2 regions of the Bacillus pumilus genome follow, and region 2 is predicted to be linked to the other one. Evidence: riboswitches for the same ligand, from Rfam matches in the RefSeq annotation. Region 2 holds a riboswitch; the other holds the start of a gene.
The links. A riboswitch is a leader RNA that binds a small molecule or an ion and turns the genes downstream of it on or off. The one in region 2 is predicted to bind lysine.
Positions count from the first base shown of each region.

Region 1: another riboswitch for lysine. It lies ahead of CKW02_RS16450 (amino acid permease); the one in region 2 lies ahead of CKW02_RS13115 (aspartate kinase).

Region 1 is NZ_LT906438.1:3,124,569-3,127,994, reverse strand. Features, by position in the region: gene CKW02_RS16465 (MarR family winged helix-turn-helix transcriptional regulator) at 75-503, shown strand; gene sspJ (small acid-soluble spore protein SspJ) at 586-729, shown strand; lysine riboswitch at 851-1,029, shown strand; gene CKW02_RS16450 (amino acid permease) at 1,222-2,628, shown strand; gene CKW02_RS16445 (iron-hydroxamate ABC transporter substrate-binding protein) at 2,664-3,426, opposite strand, start outside.
Region 2 is NZ_LT906438.1:2,544,996-2,548,421, reverse strand. Features, by position in the region: gene uvrC (excinuclease ABC subunit UvrC) at 1-1,125, shown strand, start outside; lysine riboswitch at 1,189-1,366, shown strand; gene CKW02_RS13115 (aspartate kinase) at 1,507-2,736, shown strand; gene CKW02_RS13110 (YslB family protein) at 2,902-3,345, opposite strand.

The DNA of each region.
Region 1 (3,426 bases), 580 kb from region 2:
GGTTGGCTGATTGGAAAAACATTCTATAATAAGGGGGAAGTCATGTTGATACTAACGATAAGGATGCGATTCGGATGGGTAATGCAGACATTTTAAAAGAAATTGTTCTTGTACATTATGAAGTCAGCCGTAAATTAAACCGCAAGTTACTTGAGTTAGAAAAAGACATCACGCCTCCGCAGATATATGCTCTTTCTATTTTGATACAAGGCAAAGTATCACATGCCGAAGAGCTGAAACAAAGACTCTCTTTAAACCCAGGTGCAGCCTCCATTGCACTCAATAAATTATGTGAGCAGGGCTATATTCAGAGAGAACGGGACAAAGACGACCCCTCGCTCGTCCGATTAGAAGCCACCGAAAAAGGGCAAGTGATTTATGAAAAGCACACACGTCTTTTCGGAAAGGTGATTCAGCATATGATGTCAGACTTCACAAAGGAAGACTTAAAGACCTATTTGACGTATCTGCAAAAAATGAGACAGACCTTTCATGATGATTGAACCTTTCCATTTTGTATAATGCGGCGCACTGTAGCACAAATTAAACAGGCAACCGCATTTTATGAAAAGGGAGGAAACAGCGATGTCATTTTTCCAAAAGGATAAAAAGGCGAAAAGCGAGAAAGACCACAAGCAAGTAGATCAGCTGTTAGAAGAAGCAAGCAAAGAGCTAGCAGGCGATCCGCTTCAGGAAGCTGTACAAAAGAAGAAAAACAACGATCAATAAACAGGTATAGGGCAGAGAAAAGGATCTCTGCCCTTTTTCTATGTTTTTCCCTTTGACAGAAGTGAGAATGTTTGATAACCTTCGTGTAGTAAAAATGAATAGAAATCCTCACGCTATGTCTCAGTGAGGTAGAGGTTGCGCGGATGATGAGTCACTCATGGGAGAGATGGAATCGAAGATCATGAGAAAAAAGGCATCAGCGCCGAAGTGTAGAGAGAGCTCCAACTTTCTTTATGCTGGGTCTGCATTGAATAAATGCAGGACTGCCACGTCTTTGAAGCGTGGAGGGCTATCCGGAGATCAAGGTGTATGTTTTGAAAAGCATGGACTGTTGTTCAGGCTTTTTTTTATGTTCTGAGTACCGAAGATAAGGGTATGCTGTTAAGAAAGTGACCCATAATGAACATAAAGAATACAAGTCATTGCTTCACAAATATATCAATGAAGATACTGCCGGGTCTGGTCCGAAGTGAATATAACGGAGGTACGGAAATGGAACAGACAAAAAAATGGGGTTTTTGGTTATTGACGGCTTTTGTCGTCGGAAATATGGTAGGTTCAGGCATCTTTATGCTGCCAAGTACGCTTGCCCAGCATGCGAGTCCTTTAGGTGTGACGATGGCATGGCTTGTCACAGGTGGCGGTGTGCTGATGATTGCACTTGTTTTTGGGCATTTGTCCATTCATAAGCCGCAGCTAACGGCAGGACCACAAAGTTATGCAAGAGCACTTTTTAACGATCCGAAAAAGGGGAAAGCGGCCGGTTTTACAATGGTTTGGGGATATTGGGTAGCAAGCTGGATTAGTAATGTCGCAATTATTACGAGTCTTGCCGGTTATTTAACGACATTTTTCCCAATTCTCACAGTGAAGACGGAGATTTTCACCTTTGGTAAAGAAGCGATCACACTTGGTCAGCTGACAACGTTTATTGTATGTACCATTCTTCTTTGGGGAACACATACGATCTTAATTACAAGCTTAAGTGCTGCAAGTAAATTAAACTTTATTACGACCTTTTCAAAGGTACTTGGATTCGTCCTTTTTATTGTTGCGGGATTATTTGCATTCCAAACGGCATTATTTGAACATTATTACTTCCCAGTTGCAGCAGAAGGCGAAGGAATGCTCGGACTTGGAGGCCAAATTCATCATGCGGCCATTTCCACTCTATGGGCATTTATTGGCATCGAATCTGCTGTCATTTTATCAGGAAGAGCGTCCTCGCAGCGCGATGTGAAACGTGCAACGATTACAGGTCTTTTAATTGCTCTTTCTATCTACATGATTATTACTTTGATTACAATGGGCGTCCTACCGCACGATCAGTTGCAAGGCTCAGATAAACCATTCGTTGACGTGCTTCAGCTCATTATAGGACCGGCTGGTGGAATTGTGATGGCATTGCTTGCGATTATTTGTTTATTTGGCTCGATGCTTGGCTGGATCTTACTTGGTTCAGAAGTACCATACCAAGCAGCAAAGGCTGGCGATTTCCCGGCAGTATTTGCAAAAACAAACAAAAAAGGCAGTCCTGTTGTTGCTTTAACGGTTACAAATATCATGTCACAGCTGTTTATTTTCTCAGTGATGTCTCGTACGATTAATGAAGCTTTTACCTTTTTAACGACATCAGCGACACTTGCGTATCTCATTCCGTATATTGTGTCTTCGATCTATAGCTTTAAAGTCATCATGCAAGGTGACACGTATGATCTTCAAAAAGGGAAGCGAACAAGAGACGGAATCATTGCGCTTGTTGCGATGGGGTATTCCGCTTGGGTCATTATTTCAGGAACAGCTGATTTGAAAACATTTGGACTTGGCATCGGTCTGTTCTTAGTAGGTATTTTGCTTTATCCATTTATGTCAAAAGGATTTGCCAAAGGAACGGAATAAGGGAAACGTTTCTCCGTATATGGAGAAACGTTTTTTTATGATGCAGATGTTAAACGGTCCACAATAAACTCAAGCTGTCCTTCTAGTGACACTGGGTCATTAAAGAAGTAACCGACAGGATCGATTTCAAACACGTGTTTATTTTGTACAGCAGGAAGTGATGCCCAAATGCTGCTTTCATACACCTGGTCTCCTTTGCTTTTTGAACCGCTCCATGGACTAGTGAAAATATAGTCGCCTGCGTATTCTGGCAGCTTTTCAAGGGAAATGTTTGCATAGCCCACGCCGCTGTCGATGGCATCTTTTTTAACTGCCTTTGGCGCACGTAATTTCAGCTCATCATAAATAATTTCGCCTCCGCGTGCAAAGGTGTTTCCAAAGATATAGATCCCTTTATCAAAAGGTGACACGATTGCAACGGTTTTGCTGCCGACCGCTTTTGTTACTTTAGGCTTTACCTCAGCTATTTTTGTATCCCATTTTGTGATCCATTCTGCTGCTTTTTTCGGTGTACCTGTCATTTTACCGAATTCTTTCAGCTGATCTTTAAAGGAATATTGATTGTATTTAATGGCAACGGTTGGCGCAATTTTTTTGTATTGATCAAATTTCTCGTCTTCTCCCCAAGCAATAATCATATCTGGCTTCAAAGCGGCGACCTTTTCGACAGAAGGGGATGTTCCAAGGTTTTTGACACCATCCGTTTTGCCTTTATAGAAAGGGTTTTTAAAGATGGGTGCCGTTGCAGCAATTGGCGTCTTGTCAAGTGTCACGAGGTCTCCATAGTAGCTTTCTGCC
Region 2 (3,426 bases):
CGGGCAAAAGAACTGAGAGACCAAATCGCGTATATCGACTCTACGATGGAAAAGCAGAAAATGACGATGAGCGATTTATCAGATCGAGATGTTTTTGCATATGCCTATGACAAGGGCTGGATGTGTGTCCAGGTCTTCTTCATCAGGCAAGGGAAATTGATTGAACGTGATGTCAGCCTGTTTCCTATGTATCAAGACCCTGAGGAAGAGTTTCTCACATTTATGGGACAATTTTATGCAAAGAACAACCACTTTCTGCCGAAGGAAATTTTGGTGCCAGATAGCGTAGATCAAGAGATGATTGAACAATTGCTTGAGACGAACGTTCATCAGCCGAAAAAAGGAAAGAAAAAGGATTTGCTTTTACTTGCCCATCAAAATGCCAAAATTGCCTTAAAAGAAAAATTTTCGCTCATTGAGCGTGATGAAGAGCGGTCCATTGGTGCAGTGAAGCAGCTTGGAGATGCACTAAATATTTATATGCCTTACCGGATTGAGGCATTTGATAACTCGAATATTCAAGGTGCAGACCCGGTTTCTGCCATGGTCGTCTTTCAGGACGGGAAGCCGTATAAAAAGGAATACCGAAAATACAAAATTAAAACCGTCACAGGTCCAGATGATTATGCATCGATGCGTGAAGTCATTAGAAGGCGATATACCCGCGTGTTAAAGGATGAGCTCCCGCTACCAGATTTGATTTTAATTGACGGAGGAAAGGGACAGATCAATGCAGCGATAGATGTGCTTGAAAATGAATTGAATCTGTCTGTTCCAGTAGCAGGTCTAGTCAAAGATGAAAAGCACCGGACGTCGAATCTGATGATGGGCGATACACTGGAAATTGTTGCACTAGAGCGAAATAGCCAGGCCTTCTATTTATTGCAGCGTATTCAAGATGAAGTGCACCGGTTCGCGATTAGCTTTCACCGGCAGCTGCGCGGAAAAAATGCATTTCAATCTATTTTAGACGATGTGCCAGGTATCGGAGAAAAGCGTAAAAAACAGCTTCTTAAACATTTTGGCTCTGTGAAAAAGATGAAAGAAGCCTCTATCCAAGACTTTCAGGAGGCTGGTATCCCGAAACAAACGGCCGAGCTTTTAATGGAAGCTTTAAAAAAATAGATTGTACTTTTTCCAAAAGTCTGTTAAGATTGTGACTAAATTTAATAAATGAACGTGTTGTTTGTTGAAGATAGAGGTGCGAACTTCAAGAGTAAGCCTTCAGAGATCGATGGGATCTAGGAAGAGGGCTGAAAGGGGAGCGTCGCCGAAGTGAATAAAATCCACTCATTTTATTCGCTGGCTGTACATTGAAGAAATGTAGGGCTGTCAAGAATGTATTTCTTGGAGGGCTATCTCATTGTTTGCATCGTTTGATGATGATTATAAAGCAATGGGAGATCTGTTCTCTCATTGCTTTTTTATTTGCAGTGAGCAGGCAGTCTCCAAAGCCGCTTCTTGCCTCTTCTCTCACACGTGATCTTTTGAAAAAGGGTGGTAGACATGGGACTAATTGTACAAAAATTTGGCGGAACGTCTGTTGGATCGACAGAAAAAATTCGCAATGCTGCAGAAAGGGTCATCGCTGAACGCGAGGCCGGACATGATGTGGTTGTGGTTGTGTCGGCAATGGGGAAATCAACGGATGTTCTAGTAGACCTAGCGAAAGAACTCACAGATCATCCGAGAAAAAGAGAAATGGATATGCTGCTCGCAACTGGAGAGCAAGTGACCATTTCCTTATTAACGATGGCGCTGCAAGCAAAAGGCTATGATGCGATTTCCTTTACAGGCTGGCAGGCTGGTATGAAAACAGAGCAGGTACACGGTAACGCAAGAATCGTCGATATTGATGAATCAAGAATAAAAGAGGAATTAAGTGCAGGAAAAGTAGTGGTTGTAGCAGGCTTCCAAGGAATTGCAGATGACCTGCATATTACAACACTTGGACGCGGTGGATCAGATACGACGGCTGTAGCACTTGCTGCCGCACTAAAAGCGGATAAATGTGATATTTACACAGATGTACCAGGAGTATTTACGACAGATCCGCGCTATGTACCGGCCGCGCGGAAGCTTGCAGGTATTTCATACGATGAGATGCTCGAACTGGCTAATTTAGGAGCTGGTGTCTTGCATCCGAGAGCTGTCGAATTTGCGAAAAATTATCAAGTCCCACTAGAAGTCCGTTCTAGTATTGAAAATGAATCGGGTACGTTAATTGAGGAGGAATCATCCATGGAACAAAATTTAGTCGTCAGAGGCATTGCATTTGAGGATCAGATTACACGCGTGACGGTGTGCGGTCTTTCAAGCGGTCTCACCACATTGTCGACCATCTTTACGACACTTGCGAAGCAAAATATCAATGTGGATATCATCATTCAGTCCGTCACAAGCACCAATCAGACGTCGATCTCTTTCTCTGTGAAAACGGATGATTTGTCTAAAACAGTTGAAGTGTTAGAAGAATATAAAGGAGCACTTGGCTACGAACAGATCGAGACAGAAAGCAAATTAGCCAAAGTATCTATCGTTGGATCTGGTATGGTTTCAAATCCAGGCGTAGCCGCTGAAATGTTCGCTGTGTTAGCGGAAAAAGACATACAAGTGAAAATGGTCAGTACGTCTGAAATCAAAGTCTCAACAGTGGTTGGCCGTGACGATATGGTCAAAGCAGTTGAAGCGTTGCACGATGCGTTTGATTTATCAAAGGTAGCTGCCCATTCTTAAACAGGCAGGGAGGTGTATCTCTTAAAAGAGTGCACCTCTTTTTTATATCCGAAACCCCCATACTAGAAAGGAAAACGTACGTAAACCCATTCACTAAGTATGCTATGATAGAAGAAGGCAAACAAAAAAGGCGTGACCTAAAGTCCGCGCCTTTCATAAAGAGTGTTAGCTAGGGTCTCTTAAATCCCATTTAACGGTTAAAATGACTTTATCAGCACGCTTTTTCACTTGTTCATAAGATTCAGCCACGTGCTCGTTCAGAAGCTGGATTTGTTCAGCAATAAAACCTGCTTCCATCTGAAAGCATGGCTCCTTTTGATAGGTAAGTCGATTTGATACAAGTGGTCCTTCGAGCTCAAACTCAATTTCCTGTTTTTTCGAATGGACCATCGTGAGAGTTCCCCATCCGGCATCATGGAAAAATTCGGGGATTTTCTCCCATGACTCTTGAGGGAATTTACGAGCAAGCAGCTTACCCGCAAAATACATCATAGATGAATGATCCTGACCCAAAATATCAGGCAGCAGAACTTCGCGTATCAGCTCGTAGGCAAATCCATTGACTTCAATTTCTTTTAGCTGTTCTAAGTTAGATTCGAATTTATTCATTGTACGGCTCCCCTCTTTCAACAATTTATTATAGCTTATGTGAGCATATGATGACAGAGTTTTCCCTGAAGTCTAAGAAAT